One region of the Roseibium sp. LAB1 genome, then DNA from elsewhere that is predicted to be linked to it. Evidence: predicted binding sites of a transcription regulator. Region 1 holds the regulator's gene; each other region holds the start of a gene.
What was found. Region 1 encodes LexA, which represses DNA repair genes until DNA is damaged. Its sites were predicted from a motif close to TGTTCNNNNTGTGTTCNG; they were not measured.

Region 1 (4,592 bases):
GCTCCTGTGGTGTGCTTTCGCGTTTGCCGCTGGCATCGGAATTTACGTCTGGTTGCCTGAAGAGCCGTCCTGGATCTTGTTGACGGTTATGGTCTTGATTGCCGGGGCAGTAGCATTGCGACCTGGGCGGCGTGGCGCCTTGGCCATTTCCGCCGTGCTTTGGTTGGCTTTCTCCTCCGGTCTGGCAACTTCAAGTTTCCGCACCGCTCTTGTGTCGACGCCGCGCCTTGCCGAACCGATGAATGCGGAAGTAACTGGCTACGTTGAAGAGCTTGATGTTGGTTCGTCGGGTGTCCGGCTCGTGCTCGCAGTTGCTGCCGTCGATGGGCATCCGGCAGAATTTCTCACGTTTCCGGAAAAGGTGCGCCTGCGCGTTCCTGCAGATAGCAAAGTGCGAGTTGGGGACACAGTTCGTGTCAGCGCACGCCTGTTTCCACCGGCCGGTCCGGTCTTTCCGGGAGGATACGACTATTCCTTCCGGGCCTTCTATCAACGGATCGGTGCTACAGGGTTCAGTTTCGGACCTCCGCAGATCCTCAAGTCTTCGGAAGGTGAACTTGAGCTTCGCCCCGCTGTCGCAGTCGCAAAACTTCGAGGCGATCTTGCCACGCGCATCAGGGCCAGCCTGGGCGAGGGGCCTGAAACTGAACTGATTGTCGCTTTGCTTGTTGGTGACAGGAGCGGAATTGCAGAGGAACAGGAAGACGTTTTGCGTGCGGCCGGGCTGGCTCATATTCTTGCAATTTCCGGCCTCCATATGGCGCTTTTCGCTGGTGGGGCCTATGGGGCGGTTTTGCTGCTGTTTTCGCTGGTGCCAGTCCTGACGTTAAGGTGGCCCGTTCACAAGTGGGCGGCAATCTCAGCCCTTGGTGCCGCGGTCGTCTATCTGCTTCTGTCCGGTGGGGCGGTTGCCACCCAGCGCTCGTTCCTGATGATTGCAATCGTCTTTGTCGGCATTCTGGCGGGCCGGCGAGGGCTGACCCTGCGCAGTGTTGCGCTTGCGGGTCTTGTTCTACTTCTGATCGCGCCGGAGCGCCTGTTTTTTCCGGGCTTCCAGATGTCCTTCGCTGCCGTGATCTGTCTGGTTGCTGTTTATGACCTATGGCGGCAACGCGATCGGACGGGATATTCGGGAGAAAGACCGACCAGTTGGGTTATGGCAACCGGTCTTTTTCTCGGCAAATGGATTGCCGGGCTGTTTGTAACAGCATTGGTCGCGGGTCTGGCAACCGGCATCATCGGAGCGCATCATTTCAGTCGCATCGCGCCATACGGCCTTGTCGGCAACCTATTGGGAATGCCGATTTTCTCGCTGCTGGTAATGCCCATGGGTGTGCTCGCATTCGTCCTGATGCCATTTGGGCTGGCTGCGTTGCCTCTGTGGATCATGTCTTACGGCATCTCGCTGCTCTTGAAGGTTGCTTCCTTCACGGCGGCCCTGGATGCCGGCAGTGGAGCTTCGGGCAGGCTGGATGGAACGGCTGCATTCCTTCTGTTGTCAGCTCTCTTTGCAGGCCTGTTGGTACCAGGCAGGAAACGCCTGCTTGCCGCGGTTCCACTTCTTGCCGGTGTTTTGATTGTCATGACAACCCGGCCACCCGACATCCAGATTGCCGCAAACGGCTCTCGTATTGCCGCTCGGGACGAGGCGGGGGCACTACGTTTCGCCGCAAGGGGCAGAACCTTTGCAACGGATCTCTGGCTGCAGTCGGAAGGTGTTTCTGACAGCGCGATTTTATCGCGCAAGATGAAGTCGCCTCAAAGGAAATGCGATGATGAGGGGTGTGTCGTCAGGGCTTATGGTCGTGTTGATAAGTCTGAAGGAACAGAAGACAGGCCAACATTTCTTGCGGTTGCTCAACCAAGGACAATTGAAGCGTTTCAGATGGATTGTCGATACGCCGATTTGATCGTGACCGATCTAGTCGCCCCAAAGAACTGTGGCGTGGGGCTTGTCCTGGATCAGACGACGCGCGCTCTGCGAGGAGCGATATCCATCTGGTTGTCCAGGACCGACATCTCAGGCAGCACCGTTGGCTCTTCAGGTCATGACAGCGCAGAAAAGCGCTCGCCTGCGGAAAAATGGAAAATAGAAAAACTGAGGTTTGCCATCCCTGACCCACCGCGCCCTTGGCATCGACCGGGGACGGTAACAAGAGAGGGATTGCGGCAGGTTGAACGCGCTTCGAAGGCCGAAGCGCGTGCAGACGAGTGATGCCTCAATACTGGCGGAACAGGGCGACAAGGCGCCCCTGGACGCGAACGCGGCCCGGTCCGAAGATTCTCGTTTCATAAGCCGGGTTCGCCGCTTCAAGCGCAATGGAAGCGCCTTTCTTGCGTAGCCGTTTCAAGGTGGCTTCCTCGTCGTCCACAAGTGCGACGACAATATCGCCACTGTCGGCGCTGTCGGTCCGGCGTATCAATACGGTGTCGCCATCCAGGATACCGGCTTCGATCATGGAATCACCGCGCACTTCCAGAGCATAGTGTTCCCCCCGGCCGATCAGGTCCTGCGGCACAGTGATGGAGTGGCTGTGGGTTTGAATGGCCTCGATCGGCACACCGGCGGCAATCCGGCCCATGACGGGAATTTCCGTGACGCCAATTACAGGTTCCGGTGCCGTTTTCACCGGCTCCGGTTTGCCAAGGGAACCTTCGATGACTTCCGGTGAGAAGCTGCCGCGTGGACGGGGCGCGCCCAGCCCGGGTGCAATTGAGTCCGGAAGACGAACAACCTCCATGGCCCTTGCCCGGTTTGGCAGGCGCCGGATGAAACCTCGTTCCTCAAGAGCCGTGATCAGGCGGTGAATGCCGGACTTGGAGCGCAGGTCGAGCGCATCCTTCATTTCGTCGAAAGAGGGCGGCACACCGGTTTCTTTCAGTCTTTCGTGAATGAACATGAGCAGTTCGTACTGCTTGCGCGTCAGCATGTAGGCGTCCCCTGACCGAGAAAACATCTGGTACAAATCAAGAACATGGTACCTGTTCTCATTGTGTTCTGCAAGGGTAAATGTTCTCTTACTGTTCTTGGCCTCGCGGGAGGCGCGGGGTTCAATTCTTCCGCGGTTTCGCCGTATCCTGGTGTGCTGAGCAGGTTTTGATCAGCAATTCGCAGGTGACCAGCGTCGGCGCGCCGCCGGAAGTGAGAACGCCCTGATGTAGCCCACCATTGAGGTCGACCGCTCGTATGGGAACGCACAGCTTTTGATTTGGCTTCGCGCCTGCGTTCGGACAAAGCAAAATTTCGGATATCAGACCTGTCATCGGGGCGGAGTCGCGAAACGTCGCTCCGGCAAGGCTGCCCAGTCCATGGACTTCGTAGGACGAAGCTTCCAGAAAATGGGAAAGGTCGCGGATGCTGTCAGTCAGGTCGGTAAACGGTGCGAGCGTTGTGATGAGGGCATTTTCGTCGACATGCCGGGAAGGTTCTTCGTCAGGCTGCACACGAAACAGTGTGAATTCTGTCTCCGGGTCCAGCGAGGCAACAAATGCAGCACCTCGCAAACCGTTACCCTTGATAGTGCCTGTCCGGGCCACAATGAGCGTGTGGGGCAACAGGTGCCCAAGATGGTCACTGCCACCCTCGTGCCAATAGGCGTGGACATGGGCAAACCAGTCGCCGTCCTTCTTGCCTACAATGGCAACCGCAGTTTCGAGCGTCGCGCCAGCGGAAGAATGGGTGTCGCTGTACCAGGCCGCATGCCGATCATCCAGCGCACAGGCCGGCTTGACAAAGTCAAACGCTCCGAGCGTCAGCCCTGAAAGGTCGAGCACAGCAGAACTGAGGCCGTTCCGCTCGACATAGTCTCCCAGCACTTTCAGCAAGGGGGCGCGCTCTGTGACTTCAATCTCGACAGGTTCAGCCCGGCATTTGGCGTATGGCAACCGGTTTTCGGCGACGGGGCCTGGATGCCGGATGTCGGCAAGTGTTTTTGGTGGCGGCCGTCTCATAACAGGCCTTTTTCGATCAAGTGCTCCCGCACCAGTTTCTTGGTGATCTTGCCATAAGCGCTTGTCGGCATTGCCGGAATGAAGAGATAACGGGCAGGCATCTTGTAGCGCGCGATCTTTCCGCTGAGGAAATCCGATAGAGACTGAGGGTTGGGCGACTTGTCCGGGGTTGCCACACAAACGGCGAGCCCGACTTCGCCCCATTGCCGATCCGGAACGCCAAGGATTGCGACTTCGGAAATGTCCGGGTGCGTGAGCAGGACTTCCTCGACCTCCTTCGGGTAGACGTTGGAGCCGCCCGAGATGTACATGTCCGAGGCTCGGCCGGTGAGGAAAAGATAACGTTGCTCGTCCATATGGCCGATGTCGCCTGTTCGGAACCAGCCGTTTCTGAAAGACTTTCTGTTGGCCTCGCCGTCTTCCAGATATCCGGCACAGACAGCGGCGCCGATGACGCAGACTTCTCCCGTTTCATTAGGTGGCAGGTGGTTGCCGTCTTCGTCCTGGATCGAGACCTCGATGCCTGTGCGCTCGGTACCGCAGGTGCCACTGCGTGTCTCAGGTCCGTCCTCCAGAAAATGATCCTGCGGCCGCAACACCGTGATGTTGCCGGTGACTTCACCAAGCCCGTAATACTGAAC
Region 2 (4,592 bases), on a different contig from region 1:
TTTTGGTTTCCGGATGGCCGTTCACCGACACGTCGGCGATATAGGTCAGGAGCTTGGTCGCCCGGTCCAGACGCTTGGTCTGCTCGAACAGGGCCGGCGTTTCGTCGATGAAACGGGTCGTATAGTTGTTTGCCCTGAAATCGGCGTGGCTGATGATGTTTTCCAGGAACACGAGGTTGGTGGCAACGCCGCGGATACGGAATTCACGCAAGGCGCGGTCCATACGCTTGCGGGCGTCTTCCGCCGTCGGCGCCCAGGCCGTGACCTTTTCCAGCAGCGGATCGTAGAAGCGGGTGATCACCGCACCGGAATACGCCGTACCGCCGTCCAGGCGGATGCCGAAGCCGGTCGCCCCGCGATAGGCGGTGATGCGGCCGTAATCCGGAATGAAGTTCTGCTCCGGGTCTTCGGTCGTGATACGGCACTGCAGGGCATGGCCATTGAGAAAGATCTTGTCCTGCGACGGAACACCGCTTTCCGGTGTGCCGATCTTCTCGCCTTCGCAGATCTTGATCTGCGCCTGAACGATGTCGATGCCGGTGACCTCTTCCGTCACCGTGTGCTCCACCTGAACGCGCGGATTCACTTCAATGAAGTAGATCGCGCCGGTGTCGGCATCCATCAGGAATTCGACCGTGCCGGCACCGCGGTAGTTCACCGCCCGGCCGATCTTCAGACCGTATTCGCAAAGCTCCGCCCGCTTTTCGGCCGACAGATAGGGAGCAGGAGCCCGCTCGACCACTTTCTGGTGGCGGCGCTGGATGGAACAGTCACGCTCGAACAGATGAACGACGCTCTCGCCGTCTCCCAGGATCTGCACTTCCACGTGGCGCGCACGCTGGACAAGCTTCTCAAGGTAGATCTCGTCCTTGCCGAAAGCCGCCATGGCTTCGCGCTTGGCCGCCAGAACTTCCTTGGCCAGGGTCGCCTCATCCGGAATGACACGCATGCCGCGGCCACCGCCACCCCAGGAGGCTTTCAGCATCACCGGATAGCCGATCCCGGCCGCCAGGCGCTTGATTTCATCCATGTCGTCCGGCAGCGGATCCGTTGCCGGCATCACCGGCACACCGGCCTCGATGGCCAGATTGCGGGCGGCGACCTTGTTACCGAGGCGGCGCATGGTTTCGGACTTCGGCCCGATGAAGGTGATGCCCGCCTCTTCGCAGGCATCCACGAATTCGGGGCTTTCCGACAAAAGGCCGTAGCCCGGGTGGATGGCATCTGCGCCGGAGAGTTTGGCAACCCGGATAATCTCGTCGATTGAGAGGTATGCCTCGATCGGCCCGAGCCCCTTGCCGACCTGATACGCCTCATCGGACTTGAACCGGTGCAATGCCAGTTTGTCCTGCTCGGCATAGATCGCGACGGTCTTCATGCCCAGCTCGTTGGCGGCACGGAACACCCGGATCGCGATTTCAGATCGGTTAGCAACGAGAATTTTTGTTATCGCCAAACGCCTTCTCCCCCTAATTTTACGCAAAACGAAAAGCCTGTTTCCGCAAGATTTCTACTTTGGTCGGACGCGCTTGAAAAGGGGCAGAAGCTATGTCCTTTTTTTAACTTGGAAAATATTTTTGCGTCTGCACCCGTAACCGTTGGAAAACGAACGCTAATTCGTTTGAACCCCAGCACCACCCGGACTTTTCGAAAAAGGTGCAGCGCAGCAATTCGAGGACCAACACAGGCCCTGTAACAGGCAAAATCACTCGCGGCGGCCGCGAACCATTTCGGGACATATTCCTGTCGACCGCCCCGGATCGTTCGCCGGACACCCTGTCCGGCTAGACAGCGATCAACCCGCAACCCACTAGATCTTGTGAGAACAAATCCGCAACCTGTTTGAATCAGCGATTCGTCCGGGATTCGTTCACCCTGTGTGCCCGGGTAAACGCCACAGGCCCGAAAACACGGACTGATGTTTTCTTTAAATTAACCGTTGACAGGGATTCGACGCAAATCGGCTACAACCGACCAAAACGATTCAACCTCTTGACCAGATTCAGGATTTCGTGGCTCCACTCACATTGCGAACCACATGTCGTAGGGAACAAATCCTGAATCGTCCGGAGTCGCCGATTCGGTTTCGGTTTGTTCCAGAGTCGTTCTCCACAACTAATTTCAACCGGCAAAAACCTGACCGGCTGGCCAAAAGAATAACGACATGGCAACCCCGGCTGTGCTAGACACGCGGCACCAGATATAGGCGCTGTCCCTTTGCGCCAGTCCGAAGAAAGCCGATCACAAGCCTCCCCATGCCCCGTCCCCAGACCCTGCCGCTGCCGCCGTCTGCCCGGTCCCGCACAGTGACGGCCGTGCTCGGACCGACCAACACCGGCAAGACCCACCTCGCCATCGAGCGCATGCTGGCCCAGCCTTCCGGCCTGATCGGACTGCCGCTGCGCCTGCTCGCGCGCGAAGTCTACAACCGTGTTGCCGACCGCGCCGGCTCCGACGCCGTGGCGCTGGTGACAGGCGAGGAGAAGATCGTTCCGAAGAACCCGCGCTTCTGGGTGTCGACGGTTGAAGCCATGCCACTGGACCTGAAGACGGACTTCGTTGCCATCGACGAAGTGCAGCTTGCCGGGAACCTTGACCGGGGCCATGTCTTTACCGACCGCATCCTGAACGTGCGCGGCCAGTCCGAAACGCTCCTGCTGGGCGCGGCGACGGCACGTCCGCTGCTGGAAAAACTTCTGCCGGGCATCAACGTGGTCACGCGGCCACGCATGTCGGTGCTGGAATATGCCGGCTCCAAGAAGGTCTCGCGCCTGCCGGCCCGTTCGGCCGTGGTCGCCTTTTCGGCCGATGAAGTCTATTCCATTGCCGAACTCATCCGCCGCCAGCGCGGCGGCGCGGCCGTTGTGCTGGGGTCGCTCAGCCCCCGCACGCGCAATGCCCAGGTGGAACTGTTCCAGAACGGCGATGTCGATCACCTTGTGGCGACCGATGCCATCGGCATGGGTCTGAACCTTGATGTCCACCACATCGCCTTCGCCGGCAACCGCAAATATGACGGTTACCAGTACCGCCAGCTGACCGCTTCGGAGATGGGCCAGATCGCCGGACGCGCGGGCCGGCACACCAAGGACGGCACCTTTGGCGTGACCGGACGGGTCGATCCGCTGGACGACGATCTGATCGAACAGATCGAAAGTCACCACTTCGACAGCCTGAAAGTGCTGCAATGGCGCAACAGTGCGCTGGATTTTTCGTCGGCAAACGCTTTGCGCTCAAGCCTCGACATGGTCCCGCGCGAAGAGGGTCTCGCAAGGGCACCCATCGGCGACGACATCACCGCTCTTGAACATTTGTTGCGCGATCCCGCAATATCCGGCATGGCAAAGGGCGAAAAAGCGGTCGAATTGCTATGGGACGTGTGTCAAGTCCCCGACTATCGTAAGATCGCTCCGGCGAACCACGCAGAGTTGCTGAACACCATTTACACCCACCTGATGCAGGACAATGCGATTGCCGATGACTGGTTCTCGCGTCAATTGGCCTTCGCAGACCGCACAGATGGTGATATCGACACTCTCGCAAACCGGATTGCACATATCCGGACATGGACCTATGTCGCCAACCGTCCCGACTGGCTGGCCGATCCAGCCCACTGGCAGGGCGAGACACGCGACATAGAAGACAAACTATCTGACGCCCTTCACGAACGGCTGACACAGCGGTTCGTGGATCGGCGCACAAGTGTATTGATGCGACGTTTGAGAGAGAACGCAATGCTGGAAGCGGAAATTACATCGAGCGGCGATGTGCTCGTGGAAGGTCAGCACATCGGGAATCTGCTTGGCTTCCGGTTTGCCCCTGACGCGGCAGCCGAAGGACCGGACGGCAAGACCGTGCGTGCCGCCGCGCAAAAAGCCCTGACCACCGAAATCGAGTCTCGCGCGGACAAGCTCGGCAAGTCCGAGAATTCCGATTTCGTGCTGACGTCCGAAGCCGTGATCCGCTGGCGCGGGGAACCGGTGGCAAAGCTTGTTGCCGGAGAAGAGGTTCTGACACCGGTCGCGCTGCTGCTGGCGGATGAACATCTGACCGGACCGGCGCGCGACAATGTGCAGACGCGGCTGGACCTGTGGGTCAAGGCACAGATTGACACGCTTCTGAAACCGCTTGTGGACCTGAAGGCCGGCGAAGGCCTGGAAGGTCTTGCCCGCGGCATCGCGTTCCGCATCGTCGAAGGCCTCGGCATTCTGGAACGCCAGGAAGCCGCCGACGAAATCCGCCAGCTCGACCAGGACATGCGCGCAAGCCTGCGCAAGCACGGCATCCGCTTCGGCGCTTACACCATATTCGTGCCCGCGCTGCTGAAGCCGGCTCCGAGCCAGCTTCTTGCGCAGCTCTGGGCGCTGAAACACGGTTCGCTGGACATGAATGGCATGGCCGAGCTGCCGCAGCTGTCCGCATCCGGCCGCACGTCCATCCCGGTGGACGAATCCATCGACAAGGCGCTTTACAAGGTTGTCGGTTTCCGCGTGTGCGGACCGCGTGCCGTTCGTGTCGACATTCTCGAGCGCCTGGCCGACCTGATCCGCCCGCTGATCGCATGGAAGCCGCTTGACGCCGAAGTCAGCCCG
Region 3 (4,592 bases), on a different contig from region 1:
CGGCCGTCTTGATGACTTCCAGATTGTGTTCGATCACAAGCACCGTGTTGCCCTGGTCAACCAGCTCGTGCAGCACTTCCAGAAGTTTGGCGACATCATGAAAGTGCAGACCCGTGGTCGGCTCGTCCAGAATGTAGAGCGTGCGTCCCGTTGAGCGTTTCGACAGTTCCTTGGCAAGCTTCACGCGCTGCGCTTCACCGCCCGAAAGCGTGGTCGCCTGCTGGCCGACCTTGATATAGCCGAGACCGACTCGTGCCAGGGTCTCCATCTTGTCGCGAACAGCGGGAACGGCCGAAAAGAACACTGCGGCTTCGTCCACGGTCATATCGAGCACGTCCGCAATCGACTTGCCCTTGAATTCGACCTCGAGCGTTTCGCGATTGTAGCGTTTGCCCTTGCAGACGTCACAGGTGACATAAACATCCGGCAAGAAGTGCATCTCGATCTTGATGACACCGTCACCCTGACAGGCCTCACAGCGCCCGCCCTTGACGTTGAAAGAGAACCGGCCGGGCTGATAGCCTCTGGCCTTTGCTTCCGGCATGCCGGCGAACCACTCGCGGATCGGGGTAAAAGCTCCGGTATAGGTCGCAGGGTTGGATCTGGGAGTACGGCCAATCGGCGACTGGTCAATGTCGATGACCTTGTCGAGAACTTCCAGACCCTCGATCCGGTCATGCGGGGCCGGGTTGTCCCTTGCGCCGTTGAGACGTCTGGCGGCCGCCTTGTAGAGCGTATCGATCAGGAACGTAGATTTGCCGCCGCCAGAAACCCCGGTAACACAGGTGAAGGTGCTGAGCGGCACGTCGACATCAATGTCCTTTAGATTGTTGCCGCGGGCGCCACGAACGGAGATCTTTCGCTTCTTGTTGATTTTCCTGCGCCCGTCGTTGCGCGAAACCATCATGGCGCCGGACAGATACTGGCCGGTCAGAGAATTGGGATTGGCCATGATCTCGGACGGAGTGCCTTTGGCGACGATCTGTCCGCCATGAATGCCTGCGCCTGGTCCGACATCGACAACATAATCTGCCGTCAACACGGCATCCTCGTCGTGTTCCACAACAATGACCGTATTGCCGAGATCGCGCAGGTGTTTCAGCGTTTCAAGAAGGCGGGCATTGTCGCGCTGATGAAGCCCGATAGACGGCTCGTCCAGCACATAGAGAACACCTGTCAGACCCGAGCCGATCTGCGAGGCGAGACGGATGCGTTGGCTCTCCCCGCCAGAGAGGGTGCCGGAAGACCGGGACAGGGTCAGATACTCCAGCCCGACGTCATTCAGGAACTTCAACCTTTCCCGGATTTCCTTCAGAATACGGCCGGCGATTTCGGTTTGCTTGTCGTTCAGCTGCGCCGGGAGGTTTTCAAACCAGTTGCTGGCATCGCGGATCGAATGTTCGGTGATCTGACCGATATGCTTGCCGGCAATCTTTACGGCAAGCGCTTCGGGTTTCAGGCGGAAACCGCTGCAGGCCGGGCAGGCATGGTCAGACTGGAACCGCGCCAGTTCCTCGCGAACCCAGGTGGATTCCGTCTCGCGCCAGCGCCGTTCAATGTTGCCGATTACACCTTCGAAGGTTTTTTCAGTCCGATAGCTGCGCACGCCGTCATCATAGACAAATTCGATCTTTGCATTGCCGGTTCCATGCAGGATCGCATCCCGAACCTCTGAAGGAAGGTCCTTCCAGGGCGTTGCCATTGATACTTTGAAGTGACTGCAAAGAGCTTCCAGCGTCTGGGCATAATAAGGTGACGTCGACCCCGTCTTGGCCCAGGGCAGCACCGCTCCTTCACGCAGGGATAGCGAGTGGTCCGGCACCACCAGGTCTTCCTCGAACGCAAGCGTCGTTCCTAGGCCATCACAGGTGGGACAGGCACCAAAGGGATTGTTGAACGAGAATAGCCGCGGTTCGATTTCAGAAATCGTGAAACCGGACACTGGGCAGGCGAATTTCTCGGAAAAGATCAGGCGCTCCGGATTGCCGTTCTCGTCAGTCTTGTCTGCGAACTCGGCGATCGCGATACCGTCAGCCAGCTTCAGAGCGGTTTCCAGTGAATCGGCAAGTCGTCCGGAGATGTCATCGCGCACGACAATACGGTCCACGACGACATCGATATCATGCTTGAACTTCTTGTCGAGGGCAGGGGCTTCGGAAATTTCATGGAACGTGCCGTCGATCTTGACGCGCTGGAAGCCTTTCTTCATCAGCTCGGCAAGTTCCTTGCGGTACTCACCCTTGCGCCCGCGAACCATCGGCGCAAGCAGATAAAGACGGGCACCTTCCTCCAGTTCCAGAATCCGGTCGACCATCTGGCTGACGGTCTGACTTTCGATCGGCAGGCCGGTTGCCGGAGAAAAAGGCACGCCGACACGCGCGAACAAAAGGCGCATGTAGTCGTAAATTTCCGTAACCGTTCCCACCGTTGAACGTGGGTTGCGCGAGGTGGTCTTCTGTTCGATGGAAATTGCCGGCGACAGGCCGTCGATCTGGTCGACGTCCGGTTTCTGCATCATTTCCAGGAATTGGCGTGCATAGGCCGACAGGCTCTCCACGTACCGGCGCTGACCTTCCGCATAGATGGTATCGAAGGCCAGAGACGATTTTCCGGACCCTGACAGGCCTGTCATTACAATGAGCTTGTCGCGGGGCAGATCCAGATCGACGCCCTTCAGGTTATGCTCCCGAGCGCCCCGGATGCTGATGACCCTGGTGGGGTCTGCCTTCCAGGCTTCTTCCGACTGCGAACCCTTGGCTGTCTTCATCGTCGTTCTTCCTGACCGCATGCAGCGCCTAAAGCAGTGATACGCCCGCGCATGCGCAAAGATGTTCCATTGCGAGTGATGTCTGTTTGCCCCGATATAGCAGTTTCGGGCGGAGCTTCCAGTGAGGCATGTCCGATATCGTGCTCAAAGCCGTTTTGGAAATGATGCCAGATTGAATCGCTTTTACAGAAATGATAAGAACAAAACAAGTACACAAACAAATGTCTCGTCAGGAAGGAGGCGGCTGTTTGGGCACGAAAGTTCGGTAAACCCTGCGGCTTTGTCCTGACAGAAAGCCAGAGTTTGATCGGAACAAAAGTGGGGTGAATTGTGATGTCGTGCAATTCGTGATGGTGTTGTAAGGCCTTGTATGAGTTATAGGCGGCCAAATCGGGGTGTGGTTTGCATGCTGCCTTGTGGAAAATGGGTGAAGCCGGGCAAAAATAGCGGCGAAGCTGTTGGCGTGCCGTTAGGGTTCTGGTTTCTAGCAGCAAAGCTTGCAGCGCGGGCTGATTGCCGGAACGTGCCGGAGAAGCACATGGTTATCCGCGGTTGGGTCTGCGAAAAACAAACAGGAGTTCAGTATGGCGGGCAGCGTCAACAAAGTAATTTTGGTCGGCAATCTGGGGGCAGACCCGGAAATCCGCCGCACGCAGGATGGCCGCCCGATCGCCAATCTCAGGATTGCGACGTCGGAATCCTGGCGCGACCGTAACACCGGCGAGCGTCGGGAAAAGACGGAATGGCACCGGGTGGTGATCTTCAATGATGGTCTTTGCAAAGTTGCCGAGCAGTATCTGCGCAAAGGATCCAAGGTTTATCTCGAAGGGCAGCTTCAGACGCGCAAATGGCAGGATCAGTCCGGTCAGGACCGTTACTCTACCGAGATTGTGCTGCAGGGCTTCAATTCTAACCTGACGATGCTGGATGGCCGCGGCGAGGGCGGCGGCGCCTCCGGTGGTCTTCCTGACTATGGCAACGAACCACAAGGCGGTGGTGGCGGCTTCGGCGGTGGCGGCGGGTCCGGTTCCGGCGGGAATTTCGGCGGCGGCTACGGTGGTGGCTCCAGCAGCGGCGGTGGCGGCTACGGTGGCCCGTCCGGTGGTGGCAGCGGCCCCATGGACGACGAAATCCCGTTCTGATCCGCTTTTCTCATCTCATGCGCGGTCCCATTTGGTGGGGCCGCTCGTCTTCTGGTAATTTTTAGCCACCTACGTTCGGATCGTAGGGCGTGCTCGGGTCGTCAACACCGTCATAATATTCCTTCGCGTTGCCGAGCCCGCAGTGATAAACGGCCTCTTCAGCGCGCGTGTCGCCATCGGTAATCGGTGCACCATTGTGGTGGGCGAATTCGTGGATGATGGTCGCAAGAACCATCCATCTGCCCATGTTGAAGGCTCTGTCACCAACTGCGATTTCACCGGTGGGAGCGTGAATTTCCCCATGCAAAGGCGAAATCGTCGGGCCATAGTTCACCCAGATCGTGCTGTCGTTGATCATGTCTGTCAGGCTGCGTCCCCTGGGCAGCGTGCGGAAATAGGCATTACAGCCCGGATTGTTCTTGACCATCTTGAACAGCTTGTTCCTGGCCCATTTCAGTTTTGAATATTGGGATGAATTGAAACTGGTGTACTTCCAGATCGGTGAGGAATGGTCACCGACATTGAATTGAAACGGCATTTGGCTCTCCGGTTATGACTCACGCATTCGTGAAGCCGTTCATAGGACGCAACGAATGGGTTTGGAGTGATGACCGTCACGTCCCGTTGCTTTCCCCTTAAGCGCAGGACCGTTGAATTTTGATCGGCGGGAGGGGCATGCCTCG

Region 2: ACYQ54_RS19590 (helicase-related protein) is a predicted target of LexA. The motif match lies at 2,093-2,110, and genes of this name have one in related genera.
Region 3: uvrA (excinuclease ABC subunit UvrA) is a predicted target of LexA. The motif match lies at 2,964-2,981, and genes of this name have one in related genera.

The regions. Positions count from the first base shown of each region.
Region 1 covers NZ_BAAGIB010000001.1:125,085-129,676, reverse strand. The annotation lists gene ACYQ54_RS00625 (ComEC/Rec2 family competence protein) at 1-2,215, shown strand, start outside; gene lexA (transcriptional repressor LexA) at 2,220-2,930, opposite strand; gene ACYQ54_RS00615 (PPC domain-containing DNA-binding protein) at 3,052-3,951, opposite strand; gene ACYQ54_RS00610 (acyl-CoA synthetase) at 3,948-4,592, opposite strand, start outside.
Region 2 covers NZ_BAAGIB010000003.1:347,741-352,332, reverse strand. The annotation lists gene pyc (pyruvate carboxylase) at 1-1,456, opposite strand, end outside; gene ACYQ54_RS19590 (helicase-related protein) at 2,256-4,592, shown strand, end outside.
Region 3 covers NZ_BAAGIB010000004.1:20,064-24,655, reverse strand. The annotation lists gene uvrA (excinuclease ABC subunit UvrA) at 1-2,767, opposite strand, end outside; gene ACYQ54_RS21575 (single-stranded DNA-binding protein) at 3,352-3,909, shown strand; gene ACYQ54_RS21570 (hypothetical protein) at 3,971-4,447, opposite strand.